Regions from separate parts of the Vibrio neonatus genome, predicted to be linked through region 1. Evidence: predicted binding sites of a transcription regulator. Region 1 holds the regulator's gene; each other region holds the start of a gene.

Region 1 (5,114 bases):
CTGCCCAGCCCTGCGCCTCTGTTTATATTGACGAAAACAAGGCGCTTAATGGCACCCCTGCTCAGCAGATGACGCAAGTTATGTTAGAGCATGGCATTGAAGTGGATAAATGCTTTAACGAGCCTGCCGATCATCTGGCTGTTGAACTCGACTTTATTGGCAATCTAATCATGCGCTCAAACGCGCTAGAAATGGAATCACATCTAGAAGCGGCCCTTAGTGAACAGAAGTCATTCATTGAGCAACATTTACTGAATTGGATTCCACAATTTTCGGCAAACTGCACTAAATATGATGAATTTGGTTTCTATTCTGCGGTCGCTGAACTGTTAGTTAAATTTTGTGAAATTGATTGTCGTTATCTCAGTAATGAAAAATAGCTCAGTTACCGAAAATAGATTCACATTATCGTCATAAATGCGTTGTCAGTTTCATCATTTATGGCTAGACTCCCCCGCAATCGTTTGCAATGTGATTTTGAGTGCAAATTACTCAATAATTCAACGCATTTTATAATCATTACTTATATTTACAAGGTCTCCTATGGCAACCATAAAAGACGTCGCAAAACTGGCTGGTGTCTCCACCACTACAGTTTCACACGTTATCAATAAAACACGTTTTGTGGCTGAAACAACACAAGAACGTGTTATGGAAGCTGTAAAAGAGCTCAACTATGCGCCAAGTGCGGTTGCTCGTAGCTTAAAATGCAACACCACTAGAACCATTGGCATGTTGGTAACTCAATCCACTAACCCCTTCTTTGCGGAAGTGGTCGATGGCGTAGAAAGTTACTGTTACCGTCAAGGCTATACGTTGATCTTATGTAACACTGGCGGACTGTACGAAAAGCAGCGCGATTACATTCGTATGCTTGCCGAAAAGCGCGTAGATGGAATATTAGTAATGTGCTCTGACTTAACCGAAGAGCTACGTGAAATGCTAGATTCTCACCCAGGCATTCCTAAAGTGGTGATGGATTGGGGCCCCGAGTCCTCCTCTGCAGACAAGATCATTGATAACTCAGAAGAAGGTGGCTACCTTGCCACTAAATATCTGGTTGAAAATGGACATACGAAAATTGGCTGTTTAACTGGTCAAACTGAAAAGCTTGCTTGTATTGAGCGTATGTCTGGCTATAAAAGAGCATTGGCTCAAGCTAATATCCCATACAACGACGATTTCATTTTTGAAGGTAACTTTGAATGTGATACCGCAGTTGAAACAGCTGATAAACTGGTCGCTCTTGCAGAAAGTGAACGCCCCACGGCTATTTTCTGCTTTAACGATATCATGGCGCTGGGTTTAATTAGCCGTCTGACTCAACATGGCATTGCCGTTCCAGAAGATATCTCTGTAATTGGTTACGATAATATCGATTTAGCCGGCTATTTTGCGCCGCCTCTTACCACGATACATCAGCCAAAACGTCGCGTGGGTAAAACCGCCTTTGAGATCTTGCTAGAGCGCATTAAAAACAAAGAGCATGACCGCCGCATTTTTGAAATGCACCCAGAGTTGGTAGAGCGCTCAAGCGTGAGAAACCTAAACGCTAGTTAACATGACCATTTAATTGAATAAGGCTAGATATCTTAATGATTTCTAGCCTTTTTTATTTGTACCTGCTGAGAATAAATCAAATAAAATACGCAAGTGATGAAAGTTTCCTATTATTGATCCTGTCTCTATACTTACTCAGGATGATAAGGACGCACTCATGAATAAGAAATTGATAATCGGGCTAATTTTAGTTGCAGCGATTGTATTACTCGGCATCAACTTCGGTCAGTACTTCACTTTAGAAAACGCCAAAGCTCAGCAATTAGCGCTCAATACGCATATTGAAAATAATTTCGTATTGTCAGCGGCTATCTACTTTATTGGCTACGTATTTGTTACGGCCTTTTCCATTCCTGGCGCTGCTGTGGTGACTTTACTTGGCGCGGCACTGTTTGGCTTCTGGACGAGCTTACTATTGGTCTCATTTGCCAGCACCATTGGCGCAACCTTAGCCTTTTTAAGTAGTCGCTACCTTCTGCGTGACTGGGTACAAGCTAAGTTTGGAGCTAAACTTGATGCCATTAACAAAGGCGTAGAGCGTGACGGCGCCTTTTATCTATTCTCATTGCGTTTAATACCCGTATTTCCGTTTTTCCTGATTAACCTATTAATGGGGCTAACCCCTATCTCGGTTGTGAAATACTATGTATTTAGCCAACTTGGCATGCTAGCAGGGACTATGGTGTATCTAAACGCCGGGACGCAACTGGCAGAAATAGACAGCTTATCCGGCATTGTTTCGCCTACCGTATTGGCCTCTTTTGCTCTGTTAGGTTTATTCCCGCTCATTGCTAAATGGATCATGGGTAAGATTCGACCACAAAACGGCTCTAGCCCTGCTTAATCCATCATCGCAATATAAAGGATATTCATGAAGTTATACGTTGCGCAAAATCCGCCTCAAGCTCATATTTTATGTGAGCTTTTGCGTAGTCATCGCATTCAGGTAGAAGTGCGCGGAGAAGGGTTGTTTGGCCTGCAAGGAGAACTGCCAATGGATGACTCTAGCCTGCCCTATTTGTGGTTAGTCGACGAGCACAAGCAACAACAAGCCAAAGCCCTGATTGCAGAATTTGAAGATAGACACAATCACAGCTCAAATTGGCGCTGTGATGATTGTGGGGAAATAAATGAGGGGCAGTTTGCCTTATGCTGGCAATGTGGCGCTAGCACCACTGATGAAGCGATATTGGTTTAGTATTCTAATTATTGAGTACAATATTTAGCTTTGATACCTCTAACTTTGATACCTCTAACTTTGCGACATCTAGCTTTGTGAACGAATAAATTCGATAGATTTGTCATTGAACTCTTGAGGCTTTTCCACGTTACACACATGGCCACAATTTTCTATTTCTACCAACTGGCTATTTTGGTGAACCGAGACCATCTCTTTTACCGGCTTGATGAACATGTAGTCCTTGTCACCCATTAAATATAGAGTCGGAATATCAAGCTCTTTGTCTCTAAAGTAGCGCATTAGCGGGTTAACATCGGCTGCCAGCTTAAACCAACGTTTGAACTCTTTTTGACATAACTTTCTGGCTTCTCGTACAAACATCAACCGAGATTCAACTTGCCCTTTTTGCGGCATCACAATCCAAGCAAACAAACTATATAACCACATGTACGGGATAATATTCTTACACAAATCGCCCATTTTCACTAAGATTTGCGAACGCGTATTAAAGCGCGTCACAGCGCCGCCAAGCACCATAGACTTAACACGCTCTGAGGCAAGCTCTGCCAATGTGCGTACAATAATGGTGCCTAAAGACATTCCCACAAAGTGTGCGGATTTGATTTTAAGATGATCCAAAACGTGCAAAATATCTTTGGTCACTGACTCAAAGGTATAACGCTTACTGATGATATCTTGGAACAAGGTATTGGATTTACCGTGCCCGCGCAAATCTACCAAGAGTACGTTAAAGTGCTCGCGGTACGCTTTAATTTGCTTAAACCAAATTGACGAACTGCCACCCGCACCATGCACAAATACTACCCACTCCTGAGATTCAGAATGGCGATAGGCTTTATGGAATAACATTGGATTGGATTCAGCAATAGCGGTCATTGATCACACAGAGGGAAATATTAAGTTAGTTGATAGTAACATAAATGACGAGCACTCAGATTGCCCTAGTCGTTGATTTTGTAACAAATAGTGAGTCGCAATGCAAGTTAGGCGTCATTAGCAGTACAAATAGCACCCTAAACACGAATAACGCCACGGGTGCTCAACACAAGCAATCTAAAGATCCTTTTGGAAAAACAAGGTTAAGGTTCCAAACTCTATGCCTAATTTCCTTATGGAGGTTAAATTAAAGACGTGTTTATCATCTTGTCGATATAGCCAATCATCAAAGTGAACCACCACACTCGAATCCCCTCTTGGCAATTCAAAGTCATAGCGCCAGCGCAGTGCATTACCCACTTCTTCACCGATAGCAACTCCGACAATATCATCGGCTTTTCCCTCGTAACTGCCATCAGCTAAACGGGTGATCCGCCAAATGCGCGTCGATTGCTCGCCATCAGCAAACACGAAGTCTTCATGCAGCGTCAATGTATTGCCTTGCACCTTGCCTTGAAGTGCGACCTCAAAGCGTCGTGTTTGCTTACCGCTCCTGTCTTGCACCATACCCCATGCGGTGACACTACCTGAAAAATAGCCAAACAAATCAAAATCAGGCCCTTCCCCTTGATACTCATTCACATCTGCGGTGCATCCTGCCATTGATAGGGACAACAGCGCGCTTATCATTAATAGTTTCAGTGTTTTGATCATCATTAATTCAACCCAATAAGTTGCTGTCTGTGCTTAGGATATTCGGTATTTGGCGATAACCAGATGGCTAAAAAAGCATCGTTAAGGGCTTCATCGGTGATCTCACCTCGCCATTGGGTTAGCCCGTCTTTTTGAATGTACACAAAGGCACCCGATAATCCGTCCGTGATATACACCAACTGATCGCCTAGTGCTACGTCAGGATAAATATTGCCTAAGCGCACTAGCCACTGGGATGATTGGTTGGTGTTATAACCAAGGTGCGCCCACTGTTTTTTAGTCTCTTTGAGTAAATGTTTCTTAGAGATATTGCGCTCATAAGTAATCGCCAGAGCAACCGGATGAGGAGAGAGATCATTACCGACTTGATATTGACCTTCTGGTGAGCGCAGCTGTGAGGTATAAACATCGAAAAACATAAAGTCTAAATCAGCCGAGCCTACGGTCGGCCACTGCTGCCACTGCTGTAGCGTGCTTTTGCTCGGCGTGGCAAAACTTACTGCACTGACTAAAGCAAGACTAATACAGAATAAGGTTCTAGCTAGGGTGAGTCTCATGTGGCTTTACTCCATGGCGTCTTTTTTGTAACACGTTTAAGGAGTAGATAATCAATGCAAAAACCAGTGCCCATTCCAATGCAATAATTACGAAAGTCATTGTGTTGGAATAAGGCCATTGCACCGCACCTAATTGCAAGCCAGCAAAATAACTGGCGGCGGCTCCTAACGCTCCAACCATACATACGATGGCAAAAGGGAAACGG
Region 2 (5,114 bases), 550 kb from region 1:
CCTTTCGAACTTTGCTCAATATCCAATTCGTCATCCGCAGCAGATGAATTATCATCCTCTACATCAAAACCACGACCTTGGGAGGCTTTTATTTCGTGATGACGCATTGCGCCGACATCAATTTTGAACCACGCCACCGCAAATACCATTAATAAGGCAAATACCGCGTAGAAGTTCATTGGAATAAGACGAACGTAAGCACCAAAGGCCGAATATTCCGTCATATTATGACTCACTAATATACCGCCAATGATGGTCATAATATATGCGCCCCAACTAGAGGCAGGCATTAACACACACATAGGTGCCGCGGTAGAATCTAAAATATAGGCAAGTTTAGCGCGGGAAACATAAAAACGGTCAGTCACAGGACGAGCCACAGCCCCTACTGCTAAACTATTAAAGTAGTCATCAATAAAGATAAATACCCCAAGAAAAGCCGCTAATAATTTAGAGCCACGCTTACTTTTTACTTTAACTTGTGCCCACTGCGCAAACGCTCTAGTGCCACCGGAAAGAGTCAATAAGGCGGTAATCATGCCCAGCAATAATAAGAATCCGACAATACTCATATTCCATGAGTTAATACTGCCGTCTTCGATAAATACGCTATAAACGGTATTAAAAATGTAAGTTGATGCTCCAGTGAAAGAGTAATCAGCTAAAAGGAAACCGCCCAGAACGATACCCGTGCCTAAAGAAAGGAGTACACGACGGGTAATAATAGCTAACCCTAATGCCAATAAAGGTGGCACCAAAGAGATAGGAGATGATGCAAAATCCAATAAATTCATGATCTTCTTATTTTATATAATTGGTAAGAGATCTACTGCAGCGAAGTATTCGACTTGATGTTGAATAAGCAATCTACTCAAGGGTAGATTCCCACAATAGCGCTCCATAGTTTAACAACACAATAGACTATGGCAGTGTTACTTCTTTCGAAAATAACCCCAACAAATGATCCTGATTAAATCATTCATTTCGGCAGTTAGTCCTTTCGTTAACAATTACAACGGAATCACCCTATTGTTATCTACTGATAATAACTGCGCCTCAATCCTAGAAAACACTTTGCAACAATTCAATATGCCACTAGGTGTCCTAAGAGCGGAGCATTTTACTAACAAAAAATAGAAAAGCAATAGAAAGACAAATCCTCTGTCTTAATAGGCGGTTAGCCTAACCCATAATGAAGGTGAATCATTCTAGACAGCACCGACCTACAAACTCCATTTACATCTAAATATCAGATAGTTACAAGGACTCACCTTAGGCTTATTGATGCTGATATTTGCCTTTCTATATGCAGAAATGGTTACAATTTGAATTATTTAATATAAGTAATACTTTATAAATTCCATTTAAATAGTGAATATAATTTTCGAATTAACTTTATTAATTGTGAAAATTTATTTATTTTATATTTAACTCTGAGCAAAGCTCTTATATAATCGAATTATTGTGTAGCACACCGGTGCACGTTACTATGTCAACTTTAGTTGATGATATTAATCTGATGGGACCCAAATATGTCTGAAATTACAAAAACACTCCTTAATATCCGTAGCCTTCGCGCTTTCTCTCGTGAGCTAACACTAGAGCAACTAGAAGAAGCTCTTGATAAATTAACCACGGTTGTTGAAGAACGTCGTGATAATGAAGCTGAAGAACGCGCAGCACGTGAAGAAAAAGAAAGAAAACTGGCTGAATACGCACAGCAACTAATTAGCGAAGGTATCGATATCGAAGACCTAGTAGCAGTAGTTGCAGGTGATAACTCATCTAAATCAAATAAAGCTAAAGCGAAGCGTGCACCGCGCCCAGCTAAATACGAATACATCAACGAAGCTGGCGAGCAAAAAACATGGACAGGCCAAGGCCGTACTCCATCTGCGATTCAAACTGAACTTGATAACGGTAAATCTCTAGACGAGTTCTTAATCAAAGCATAATAATTATTGCTGATAAGATTTATCGTTCGATGCAAAAAAGCTCCTTATTAAGGAGCTTTTTTATTGCCTACGATTTATTACAGAATAATGACAGCGTACGCTAAATCTAGATATACTTTTATCTAGCACACAACAAAAGTTATGTTATAACATTTATTGTGTTACTTAAATAACGCTACTGTTATCGCAATAACCATAATAAATAAAAGGTCATTACATCTATCTTTCCCAATATACTTCTTCTAGGCTATCTTCTCTTTCTGGCAAGCCTCTAGATAAGCGTGGAGAGTGTTGAGTTAATACTTCATAACTCACTCTATTTGCATATTTACACACTTGTGAGAAGGAAGAGTAAGTTAAATATTCATTTACGTGTTTACTAGAATTAGGAATATTCGACTTATGGAATCGGTTGGCTGATAAATCATGTAGCAGTGCCGATAAAGCCGCATCCCCTGCCCCATTGGTATTTTTGATCTTCTCCGGACCGCCCATATACGGTGAGATATGCGAATAAACTTTAAAAGGTTCGGCGCATTCCGACTTTAATGCCGGACGGCTAAACTCATAACGATTAAACTCAGCAATCGTACCCGGAAGCAAAGGTAAAGACGTTTCACGCTTAGCCGACTCTTCGGTATAACCGGCCATAAACAGCCCAATAGGGCCTGCTGTGCACAGCACCAAATCCGCCCAATCTAAGACTTTATCTGCCGCCAGTAATGGATCGCTAAGCCCAGTTAACGCTTCAGCTTCTTCTTCATTCATTGCCACTACAGAAACGTGCTCTGCAATAAAATCCACCCAAAACTGTGGATCATCTTGAATAACAAACTTAGTGCCTAAGGTCAGCACTACCGGCACCTTGTGCTTCTTGGCATACTCTACCGCCTTCATCGTTGCCTCAGGCATAGGGTCGCCCTCTTTACAACGTACAAGGTAAGAGGTTAACACTAATGCAGCCGCGTCGGAAAAGACCTCTTCTGGGATACTTTTAGCCTGCAGCTGGTTCATCTGCCCTTCACTGATGGCAAAAGTACGCTCGCCGTTTTCAGAGATCAGGGTAAAGCAACGTCCAATCGCGCCTTCCACCCCTTGTAAATGGTTAAGATCCATTCGGCACGATGTATCACAAAGATAACGGAATCCGTAGCTACCAATTTTAATGTCAGAGCTCATCACGCCCAATAAAATCGATTTATCATCCGCTAATACCGAATAGTTGTGTAGCGTATTACCTATGGTGCCACCTGCGTATTCGTTGGTGATCAACTGTTGCTGTTTCAATTCAGAATACAGGGCTTCCGCCACCTCATCGCTGACAACTAATGAATGACCTTTACTTAAATTAAACTTTTCAATGAAGTCATCAGAAATTTTAGCTTCGATGTCCACTAGAGTTTGATCAATCCCCACCACATGAGTGCAATTAACACTGCTTTTGGCGTGGGTTTTCGGGACTAAAGGATCAAGCGTGTTGACAGGAAAATAGTGTTTAGACTTACGTTGGCCGGGAAATTTCATTTAAATTCTGTATTAGAAAGTAGATTTTTAAATTGTAGACCCTAGAAATGTGACCTTCAACACAGTAAAACAACGCAAACGTTTAGCTCAATTTTAAATGCACTGACTGTGCAAATTTTGCGCAAAAAAAAGAACCAAGGTATCTTTCAACACCTTGGTTCTGCATCTATCTAATTGAAAACGCTATTCGCTTTTTGCTTTCGGCTTTTTACGTTTGTCAGTGATTTCCCACTTACCGTCAATAAATAAACCTGTCCAACCAGAAGGCTTACCATCGATTTCAGAACGGATATAGTTTTCTTTACTCTTACGACTAAAGCGAACTACCGTTGGGCGACCATCAGGATCTTCTGTTGGTGCATCCGCTAAGTATTGGAACTTAGGAGACAGGCGCTCTTTAAAACGCGCTAGCTCTTCAACTAATGGCGCTCGTGTTTCACGAGATTTAGGGAAGTTACTGGCTGCCATAAATAGACCAGAAGCACCGTCACGCAATACAAAGTACGCATCAGACTGTGTACAAGGTAGCTCAGGCAAATGCACTGGATCTTCTTTTGGTGGCGCAACTTCGCCGTTACGCAAAATCTTACGCGTGTTCTTACACGTTTCGCTGGTGCAATCCATGTATTTACCGAAACGGCCGTTTTTCAACACCATGTCAGCGCCACACTTGTCACACTCAACAACAGGACCGTCGTACCCTTTCACTTTGAATTCACCATACTCTACGGTATAGCCTTCACAGTTAGGGTTATTACCACACACGTGTAGCTTGCGCTTATCGTCAATTAAGTACGCGTCCATTGCCGTTTCACAAATTGGACAACGACGTTTAGCACGCAGTGCGGCTGTTTCAGGATCGTCTTCTAAGACGTTAATAATACCGTCTTCGTCACCAAGGTTAATGGTTGTTTTACAACGTTCTTTTGGTGGCAATGCGTAACCAGAACAGCCTAGGAATACCCCTGTTGATGCCGTTCTAATACCCATAGGTCTTGAACACGTTGGACACTCAATGTCTGTTTCAACGATGTGGTTTTGCTCCATACCGCCTTGGTCAGAATCCAACTCCGCTTTTTCAAGTTCAGAGGAGAAATCTTTAAAGAAGCGATCGAGCACTTGTGTCCAAGTCGCTTCACCTTCTGCGATTTGGTCAAGTTTTTGTTCCATACGCGCAGTAAAGTCGTAGTTCATCAGATCGACAAAACTTTTATCTAGGCGATCCGATACGATTTCACCCATTTTCTCAGCGTAAAAACGACGCTGTTCTACTTTCACATACCCACGGTCTTGGATAGTCGAAATGATAGACGCATACGTTGATGGACGGCCGATACCACGTTTTTCTAACTCTTTAACCAAAGCCGCTTCTGTGAAGCGAGCCGTTGGTTTAGTGAAGTGTTGTTTTGGCTCTAGCTCTTTAAGAGACAGTTTATCGCCCAATTTCACTTCTGGAAGGATCTGATCTTCATTTTTACCCATTGGACGCTGTACACGAGTCCAACCGTCAAATTTCAGAATACGACCTTTCGCTTTAAGGGTAAATTCCGCGGCTTTAACACTGATAGTGGTTGAATCATATTGCGCAGGGGTCATTTGACATGCAACGAACTGATTCCAAATTAAGGCATACAG
Region 3 (5,114 bases), 380 kb from region 1:
TTATTTTTCGTTCGCAATAGCAGAGTGCGATACGTTTTATTGTTGCTCATCAGTTACATAAGTAGGAGTTATAGTGCCATTAAATTAACATTGCTGTCACGACTTTAATTCATTTAACAACCAGTCAACCGCTAAATCTAACGATTTTTGATAACCTTGACTTAAATTCTTCGACGGAACTTTTACCGCTTGTCCCACTTTACTCGACATTGAGATCAACTTGTTATCGCTGTGAGGAGCAATAGGATCGCCATCTAAAGAGATAGCTAACAAAGGCACGCTAGTGCGTCTTGAAGCGAGTAAGCCTTGTGTTTTTAAAGACCATGCCGACATTTGCCCAGCTAAGCTTTGAATATCCAGCGGAGATTTACCCAGTCGCGAGCCTAGAACATCCAAATACATCTTAGGCATACTCGCCACTTTATCGGGAGAAGCAAAAATATCATGCACTGGGGCACCGATAGTGACACAGGCCTTAATGCGGCTTTGCTCTAAAAAGCTCAACCTAACCAATGCATTACCACCAAAGCGGAAACCCAGTAACCCGACATTCCAGTGATCAATAAAAGGGACTTGGGGTAGATGATCTAATACCGCTTTATGCAAACAACTTGAATCTTCCGATAATGTCCATTTACTGCTTTTACCTATCGATGGCATATCTATGGTCAGCATCGCAAACTCATTTGGCGCAAGGTGCTCTAAGAAGAGTTTCCACATGTCGGTTTGTACGCTATCAAGGCCGGCGCACACGATTACAACGGGCAATGGACGCTCAGTGTGTGGCAAGTGCAAATTCGCCTGAATAGTTTTGCCTTTGTAGGGTACATTGATTTGCTTGAACACGTATTTACTTAAACGTGATGCTTCATCGTAGGCTTTATTCGCCAGCACTTGAGCTTGTGAGGCAAGGTTGTCACCTTTGATGTGCGGATAAGCGGCAATGCTAAAGTACAAACTGGCTTTGTACAGAGCAAGAGCTGCTTCATCCCCTTTTAATTCATTGGCGTGACGCTGATGTTCCATGCCGGCCTGAGTCCACTCATAGGCCCAGTTTCCCGAACGAAACCCCGTCACAGTATCTAGCCATTCATCTTTAGAACGAGAGTGTGTTGACGAAGAGATGCGAGCTAATACTTGCTCCTGCTCAATAGGATCGGCACCTTGCCAAATCCATTGTAAGCGGCGCAGGTTGCGATACCAAGATTGCGCAGGCTTATCTTCAAGCAGGCTTAAACTGCTTGGCATATATTGAGTCAAGCAGGATGTTTCTTTGGCTTTTAGATGTTTGGTAAACAGTTTTTCAGAAAGGTTCTTATTGTTGTCATCATTCATAAAGGGGTGTCTACATGTTGAACTTATCACTAAGCATAAACAAAAAATGCCTCTAAATAGAGGCATTTTGCATAAATTTTATTTTAAGGCATTAAGCAAAAGCTCAATAACCTTAACTACTTGCGTTTGCGATTGATAGGTTCAACAAACGTTAGCTGCATGTCCCATGGTTGCTCAATCCAGGTTTCCTGCTCAATATCGACAACATAGTCATCTAATAGATCAGCGCCAGAAGGTTTTGCACAAACCGCAATCAGTTTAGCTTTAGGGTACATTTCACGTAATTTACGTGCTGTGTCACCGCTATCCACTAAATCTTCAACGATAAGGAAGCCTTCACCATCACCCTCAGGAGCTTTGAGAACGCTCATATCACGTTGGTGATCATGGTCGTAACTTGAGATACAAATAGTATCCACATAACGAATACCTAATTCGCGAGCAAGGATAGCAGCAGGGACTAAACCACCACGGCTAACACCCCAAATTCCTTTCCATTGTTCAGCAGGCATTTGACGCGCAGCAAGTTCGCGACAGTTGGTCTGCATTTCATCCCAAGTAATGATGTGTTTTTTTGGCATAACGGGTAAACCTATTTAAGACTAATTAACCGGCAAAAGCATATTTTAGTATAAAGATAGCTGACATAATCCACACACTTACGGATACATCGCGCCCTTTACCGCTTAACAATTTTATTGCAGCGTAAGAAATAAAGCCTAATGTAATGCCCTCTGCAATAGAGAATGTTAGTGGCATTAGCAAGCAAGTGACTACAACAGGAGCCGCTTCTGTAATGTCACTCCAGTCGATGTTAACCAGACCAGATAGCATTAAGATCGCAACATAAAACAGTGCGCCGGCTGTCGCATAGGTCGGAATCATACTAGCTAATGGAGAAAACAGCAAAGCCAATAGGAAAAGTACGCCAACGGTAACAGCAGTTAAACCCGTACGACCACCCGCAGCAACACCCGCAGTAGACTCAACGTATGACGTTGTATTTGATGTACCAAGCAAAGCACCAACAGAAGTTGCTGTTGAATCAGCAAGTAACGCTTTGTTTAGACGAGGCAGTTTGCCATCTTCTTTAATCAAGTTAGCTTTAGTTGCCACACCGACCAGCGTACCAGCGGTATCGAATAAATCCACAAACAAGAATGCAAACACAACCGAGATCATGCCCACTTCAAATACGCCAGCAAAATCAAGTTGCATGAAAGTAGGCGCTAGGCTTGGTGGTGGTGCCATAATACCGTGATATTGAACGTCACCGAAAATCATGCCTAAAACAGTGACACAAAGGATAGCAATCATAACCGCGCCGCTTGTTCCACGATGAACAAGTGCAATGGTAATAAAGAAGCCAACTGCCGCTAAGATAGCGTGTAGACCTGTGATATCACCTAAAGAAACCAATGTTGCTGGATTATCAACGACGATACCGGCATTTTTAAGACCGATAAATGCAAGGAAAAGACCGATACCAGCAGAAATACCAGTACGCAGTGACATAGGAATTGAGTTAATGATCCATTCACGAATGCGACATAGGCTCAATAGAACAAACAAGATACCTGACATAAATACTGCTGCCAGTGCCACTTGCCACGTGTAACCCATTCCTAGCACAACACCATAGGTAAAGAAGGCATTTAGCCCCATACCCGGTGCTTGAGCAATTGGATAGTTAGCGTATAAACCCATCACAAAACAGCCAATTGCCGCAGCCAAACAGGTTGCAACAAAGACAGCACCATGATCCATACCTGTTGCTGACAACATAGTTGGGTTAACAAAAATGATGTAAGCCATTGTCAGGAAGGTAGTGATACCTGCAATGATTTCCGTGCGAACCGTTGTACCATGTTCACGTAGTTTGAATAGCTTCTCCAGCATTATCAATTCCTAAAAATATATAAAAGTAAACGTTTGCGTAAATAAATTGGCGTGAATTATAGAGAGTAACATGACGAAATACCATACTGATTGGTCTATTTCTTTACTCAACACTCATTCTGCGTCTATCCCCTTTGCAACTCACCAAGGTAAATTATTGATATCAATAAATATATTTTGATTAAATACACGAACTTACATTGAGTGTTTTTTATTCAGCTTAAAAGTTTTCAGCTCTGAAACCGTTAGCATTTAAGCATGTAGCACATAAAAACCCCCTACTCGCTCTCGGAAAGCTCTCTGAGCAACTAAAGTGTATGATTTACAATTTGAAATAACTAAGACTTCCATTAAAAAACAGAAACGACAGACGAAAAAAAAGCCGTTCCAGATGGACGGCTTATGAAATCAGTAATTAATTTCCAATATATCAGGGGTGAACCGAAGTTCAATCACATGCTTAAAAACCCTATTACAGGGTTGAAACTGTAGATACATAATAATCTCGACCGACAAGTCCAAAAGTTACACATCTATAATCTCAAGGCTAACCAGTTGAAAAACAACAAGTTTGCGCTTTAATTTAGCATTGGTACAGACCAAATAATGAGTGGGGTGACTCACAGAAGGGTGGTCTGTATCGACAGGAAAGATAATACCAATACTGTAATTTAATTACAAGTATATTTATTCAAAAGCGTCAATTTTTCCATTTAGTGCAATTTACGAGCTTGTTTCTGTAATTTAATTTCACCAGTAAAATAAATTAACTAAATACACATTGATTGCAATTAATTAACAACTCACTATAAGCTGACATCACAAACCTTTCTTTGCCTGTGCAACCCTAGCAGTGAGTGATATCCTAACCCCATTAAACTGAGCTATATCAATGCCAGTCAATGTACCGTCTGTAGAGACCGTACTTTTAAGCATGAAGGAGTATCACCATGTCTACATTTCTTAGCCAGATCACTGCGCAAACGCAAAACCCGATCTGGCCATTTTTCGATAAGATTTGCTCTATCCCTCACCCATCAAAACATGAGCAAGCACTTTCTGACCACATTGTAGAGTGGGCAAAAGCACAAGATTTGGCGGTAAAATCTGATAGCGCTGGTAATCTGTTTATCAAAAAACCTGCCACCGCAGGCATGGAAAACAAAAAAGGGGTTGTACTACAAGCGCACCTCGATATGGTTCCGCAAAAAAACGAGGATACCGAGCACGACTTTACCCTTGATCCTATCCTTCCTTATATTGATGGCGAATGGGTAACAGCAACGGGCACTACCCTTGGCGCTGATAACGGTATTGGCATGGCATCCTGCCTTGCTGTGCTAGCCGCAACAGATATTGAGCATGGCCCAATTGAAGTACTGCTGACTATTGATGAAGAAGCCGGTATGACTGGTGCGTTTGCCCTTCAAGAAGGTTGGCTAGAAGGCGACATCCTACTAAATACCGATTCAGAGCAAGAAGGCGAAGTCTACATGGGCTGTGCTGGCGGTATTGACTCTAGCCTTGAATTTGACGTGCAACGTGAAGCAATTCCGGAAGGCTTTGTCGCGAAAAAGCTGATTTTAAAAGGCTTAAAAGGCGGTCACTCTGGTTGTGATATTCACACAGGTCGTGGCAATGCCAACAAACTATTGGCTCGCTTCCTTGCCGATCACGCTTTACAACTTGACCTAAAATTGATTGATTTCAATGGTGGTAGCCTGCGCAACGCTATTCCTCGTGAAGGCTCTGTCACTCTCGCCGTGGCAACGCAAAACATAGGCAAATTAGAAGCAGCACTTGCCGAATATACCGAGACCTTAACCGCTGAGTTAGGTGCCATTGAAACCACTATCGCAACTTTCATTGAAGATGTAGAA
Region 4 (5,114 bases), on a different replicon from region 1:
CTTGGCACCTTCGGTCAATGTCACGATAAACACCATATCGCAGGTTTTATAGGTGACGTTTTTATAAGGGTAAGTATTGGGAAAAGAAGTTAAGTATTGCGCCGAGGCGAGCTCTGCGCCAATTTCTTCTTTTAACTCTCTGTGCAATGCAAACTCCGCGCTTTCATCGGGATCAACAAATCCACCCGGTAAATCCCATAGCCCTTTACCGGGATCGCGCGAGCGAGTAGCAACCAACAACTGAGTGCGTTGTTGTGAGTCTTGTTTTATCACCACCGCCATCACCGCAGCAGCCATATTTTGAAAGAAAGTGAAGTCACAATCACTGCAAATAAACTGGTTGCCGTGAACGGCTAAACGTTGCGCGCCACACGCCGGACAATAGAGCATCTTCTCAAACCTTAAATAAAAATATTAACTTCTGTCACTTTATCATTGATAGAAAAAGGAAAGCATGACATTTGGCAGTATACTTAGTGATATAAGCATTGATATCAGCCATACTGAAAGGATGAGCCATCCTAGTTTGTCTGGCCTCGTTTGCTTGATATTGAAGCGGCAATCAGCACTCAATAGGAACACTATATTCCGCAGTAAAAGGACTTCATCAAACAACAAACACGGACTCGCGAACCTATAATCAGCATGTTGTCATGCGACAACGTCTTTCGCACTGTGTTTTGTTATTCCTAATTGGCGATTAGCCATAATGTTGTAATAGGTAAAGATTATGTACTCAATTTTTGATATCTACAAAATAGGTGTCGGTCCTTCTAGTTCGCATACTAACGGCCCAATGTTAGCGGGCTATTACTTTACGCAACTTATTCAGCAAAATGTGGCACAAGTCGCGCGCATTCAAATTGATTTATACGGCTCGCTGTCATTAACGGGTAAAGGTCACCACACCGACCGCGCTTCTATTTTAGGTTTGTTGGGAAACCGTCCCGATACCATCAAAATCGCCAGCGCCAATGCGCAAATGCACAGTGCGATTGAAGATGGAAAGCTCAACATCGCTAATCACCATGTGATTGATTTTGATTACGATAAAGACATTTTATTTCACAGCAACAATCTGCCATTACATGAAAATGGCATGACTATTTCAGCATTTGATCAGCAAAACTCTCGCATTGGCTTTGAGACTTACTATTCCATTGGTGGCGGATTCATTGCCACCGAAAAAGAGCTGCAACAAGGCAAAAAATCCTCTGATATTGACGTGCCTTTCCCTTTTAATAGCGCCGAACAAATGCTGGCACAAGCAGAGAAAAATGGGCTCAGCCTTGGCGGCATGATTCTACGCAATGAACAAGTGTTCCAAGACATGTCGGCAATTGATGCCAAAGCTGATCAGATTTGGAAAGTGATGCGTCTGTGCATGGAGCGCGGTTTTGAGACTGAAGGCATTTTAGACGGCGGATTAAACGTCACGCGCCGCGCGCCTAACTTATTGAAAAAGCTAGAAGCCAATGTTCTGGTGGAAAATGACCCAATGGAAATCCTTGATTGGATAAATCTATTTGCCTTTGCCGTGAGTGAAGAAAACGCCGCTGGCGGTCAAGTGGTCACCTCACCGACTAACGGTGCGGCTGGTGTTATCCCTGCGGTACTGATGTATTACCATCGCTTTATCAAACAGCTCGACACTAAACAGCTTAAAGATTTTATGGCGGTGTCTGGCGCGATTGGTATTTTATACAAAACCAACGCTTCTATTTCTGGCGCAGAAGTGGGTTGTCAGGGCGAAGTGGGAGTATCATCTTCCATGGCGGCGGCTGGATTAACCGCGCTTCGCGGTGGCAGTAATGAGCAAATTTGTATTGCGGCAGAAATTGCCATGGAACACTCATTAGGCATGACTTGCGATCCGATTGGCGGGCTAGTACAAGTGCCGTGTATCGAGCGCAATGCTATGGGCGCAATGAAAGCGATTAACGCCTCACGTATGGCATTAAGACGCTCTAGTAAATGTTTGATTTCGCTAGATGATGTCATCGATACCATGTATCAAACCGGTAAAGACATGAACAAGAAATACCGTGAAACCTCATTAGGTGGCTTGGCAATGATTCATCTTGCGCCGCCTTGTGAGTAACGAGCCAATCACTTAGTAAAAACCAAATAGAAAAGGCATACCTATATAGAGTATGCCTTTTTAATATTTGCTCTAAGCTACCATTGGAAAGTTAGCTTAAGCCTGTAATGTTACCGTCTTCATCAATATCAAGGTTCATAAAGGCTGGCTTATCAGGAAGCCCCGGCATGGTCATTACGTTGCCACACAGTGCGTAGATAAAGCCTGCACCGGCGCAAAGTCGCAGCTCACGAATCGGCACATCAAACTGTAACGGTGCGCCTTTCACTGAACCATCGGTTGAAATGGACATAGGCGTTTTTGCCATACAGATAGCTAAGTTATCAAAGCCTAAGGCTTTATATTGAGCCAGTTGCGATTGCGCTTTGTCACTCAAGGTAACAGACGCCGCGCCGTAGCCAATTTCGCTCACCGCCATGATTTTCTCTTCAAGAGGCTGATCCATACGATACAAAGGAGTAAATTGAGTCGGAGTGTTATGGCACTGCTCAACCACTTTATTGGCAAGCTCAACCGCGCCAGCGCCACCTTTTGCAAAGGCTTCACATATGGCGACTTCTACAGAATACGGCAGTGCTTCAACCATGTTCTTCAGTTGTAGCAACTCTTCATCAGTATCTTGCGGGAAACGGTTAATCGCAACTACGGCAGGAACGTCATACTTAGTCACGTTTTCAATATGCCATTTTAAGTTCGCAAAACCGGCTTCTAATGCCGCGCTGTCTTTTTCGTACATGCTGTCAGGGATCGGTTGACCCGGTTTTAAGCTGTATAATCCAGAGTTTGCTTTTAATCCGCGCAAGGTAGCGACAATCACCGCACAATCCGGCGCTTTATCAGAGGCTTGCGCTTTGATATTACAGGCTTTTTCAAAGCCCATGTCCGACCCAAAACCGCCTTCAGTAACGGTAAAGTCAGCCAGTTTTGTGGCAATATTATCCGCAATAATTGAAGAGTTACCGTGCGCAATATTGGCAAATGGTCCAGCATGAATCAGTGTTGGAATGCCTTCTAGAGTCTGCATCATCGTTGGCTCAATCGCCTCGCGCATACTCACTGTCATTGCTCCGGCAACACCAAGATCTTCAGTTGTCACCGCTTTACCTTCAAGGTTGTAACCGATCACAATCTTGCCAATGCGCTGACGTAGATCTTTAAGATCGCTAGCCAGTGCCAGTACTGCCATTAGCTCTGAAGCAGCTGAAATATCAAAACCATCTTCACGCTCATAGCCGTTAATGGTTTTGCCTTCGTCATTGATACCTACTGTCACTTTACGCAGTGCGCGATCGTTGTGGTCAATGACGCGTTTCCAAACGATAGAGTCCGCATCAATGCGTAGTGCGCTAAGCCCTGTGCGAGCTTCAAAATCGTCATAGCCTTTGCGCTGCTCGTGATAAATACGAGCATCAATAGCCGCAGACGCTAGGTTATGCGCAACCGTAACAGCGTGAATATCACCCGTCAGGTGCAAGTTTAGCTCTTCCATAGGCGCGACTTGAGAATAACCGCCACCTGCTGCACCACCTTTGACGCCAAATACCGGCCCCATAGAAGGTTGACGAATACAGGTCATTACAGACTGACCTACTTTGAATAAACCTTGCGCAAGTCCAATGGCAGTCACTGTTTTACCCTCGCCCAATGGCGTTGGGGTAATGGCAGTAACAACGATCAATTTACCCGTCTTTTTGTTTTCAAGACGTTTTAAAGCTTTGAGACTAATTTTTGCTTTGTGTTGACCGTGAGTTTGAATCTCGTCGCTGTGCAACCCTATTGCGGTTGCGACATCTGAAATGGGGCGTAAGGGGGTAGATCGTGAGATTTCAATGTCCGACAGCATATGGTCCTCTGGAGGGATAAAAAGACAATCTGATATGGGCGGAAATCTTAAAGAATTTTTATAATAAGTAAAGAGCAAACGTTTGCGTGACTTGAAAAAACGATATTTTTCATTTACTGAAAACCATTAGCTAACAGAGTTCATCATCACTGGTTACTTTTTCTTAATAGACGCGTGATCCAATAACATATTCCCCTCTTTTGTTTCGACATTTTCTCTTTGCCCACGTAAAACGATTTAAGCCATTCACTACGTAATTGACTAGATGAAGAAGATGAAAATGGGCTCAGCAGTTCGGCGGTTTCATTGGCGTAATCATAAGCTAATGAATAGTCGATGTTTGATTGCCCTTGTACAAACAGCCACAAATGCATAGTGAGCCAGATTTCGACGATTAACGGAGACTTAAACGCCTGTGCGTGGTGTTTATCCAGAGAATCATCTATAACTTTTTGCATCGCCAATAAACTTGGCTGTTGCGTGCGCAATTGCTGCAACTGTTTTTCATGGTGCAGAGTAAATAAACCGAGCAACAATTGCTGATCCGTATGCTCAGGGTATTTTGCCTTAGAACGCTCAAATAAAGGTGAGAGTGCATCACTCAATTGATTGAGTTGTGCTAGTATTTGCGTTTGTTGATCCGCAATACCGTCCTGCCCTTCAGGAAGAGAAAAACCTATTGATTGCAAAGTATTAAATAAAGAATGTTCAGAGGGCATAAGGGATTAATATGACTGAAAAACCTAACCATACCTTATCTTTTTCACTACGCCTAATAGAACGAAATACTATTTTATAGCTAAGATTGATGAGCGGAAATTAATAAGCAAAAAAGAATGGCTGTGAAGAGACAAAATAAAGGCAAAAGATCGTCAATCTTTTGCCTTTATTAAACTATCACTTTAGTAACGACGTAACGCGGCAGAGCGCCCTAAAATAGAGAGTGTTGTACCATTGTGTAGTAATGCACTCATTGTCGGGTTTAAATAGCCTAACGCAGCGGCAAGCATGATGCCGCTGTTGACGTACTCAGCCAGCTTAATGTTAGAGTGAATCACGCGCATGGCGATATTCGCTAACTCTCTTGCTTCGACCACGCCATGTAATCCGTCTTTCAACAACACCACATCAGCCACTTGCCTTGCTAGCTCAGTGCCTCGGCACATTGCC

The links. The regulator PurR, encoded in region 1, represses purine synthesis genes. The targets are predictions, from matches to a motif close to TNANGNAAACGTTTNCNTNA.
Region 2: the regulator PurR is predicted to act here: its motif matches at 3,550-3,569, upstream of OCU38_RS05180 (inosine/guanosine kinase).
Region 3: the regulator PurR is predicted to act here: its motif matches at 3,256-3,275, upstream of OCU38_RS09485 (NCS2 family permease).
Region 4: the regulator PurR is predicted to act here: its motif matches at 4,015-4,034, upstream of OCU38_RS14400 (formate--tetrahydrofolate ligase).

What each region holds. Positions count from the first base shown of each region.
Region 1 covers NZ_AP024885.1:1,668,979-1,674,092, forward strand. The annotation lists gene torD (molecular chaperone TorD) at 1-380, shown strand, start outside; gene purR (HTH-type transcriptional repressor PurR) at 544-1,560, shown strand; gene OCU38_RS07675 (TVP38/TMEM64 family protein) at 1,718-2,404, shown strand; gene OCU38_RS07680 (putative signal transducing protein) at 2,432-2,758, shown strand; gene OCU38_RS07685 (alpha/beta fold hydrolase) at 2,828-3,637, opposite strand; gene OCU38_RS07690 (DUF3833 domain-containing protein) at 3,815-4,351, opposite strand; gene OCU38_RS07695 (hypothetical protein) at 4,354-4,908, opposite strand; gene OCU38_RS07700 (DUF2878 domain-containing protein) at 4,889-5,114, opposite strand, start outside.
Region 2 covers NZ_AP024885.1:1,119,794-1,124,907, reverse strand. The annotation lists gene OCU38_RS05190 (Na+/H+ antiporter NhaC family protein) at 1-794, opposite strand, end outside; lysine riboswitch at 884-1,068, opposite strand; gene OCU38_RS05185 (H-NS family histone-like protein) at 1,533-1,955, shown strand; gene OCU38_RS05180 (inosine/guanosine kinase) at 2,175-3,479, opposite strand; gene topA (type I DNA topoisomerase) at 3,663-5,114, opposite strand, start outside.
Region 3 covers NZ_AP024885.1:2,046,841-2,051,954, forward strand. The annotation lists gene frsA (esterase FrsA) at 97-1,335, opposite strand; gene gpt (xanthine phosphoribosyltransferase) at 1,452-1,916, opposite strand; gene OCU38_RS09485 (NCS2 family permease) at 1,942-3,234, opposite strand; gene OCU38_RS09490 (aminoacyl-histidine dipeptidase) at 4,185-5,114, shown strand, end outside.
Region 4 covers NZ_AP024886.1:407,954-413,067, reverse strand. The annotation lists gene OCU38_RS14410 (NUDIX domain-containing protein) at 1-390, opposite strand, end outside; gene OCU38_RS14405 (L-serine ammonia-lyase) at 731-2,101, shown strand; gene OCU38_RS14400 (formate--tetrahydrofolate ligase) at 2,193-3,944, opposite strand; gene OCU38_RS14395 (hypothetical protein) at 4,091-4,663, opposite strand; gene OCU38_RS14390 (heavy metal translocating P-type ATPase) at 4,847-5,114, opposite strand, start outside.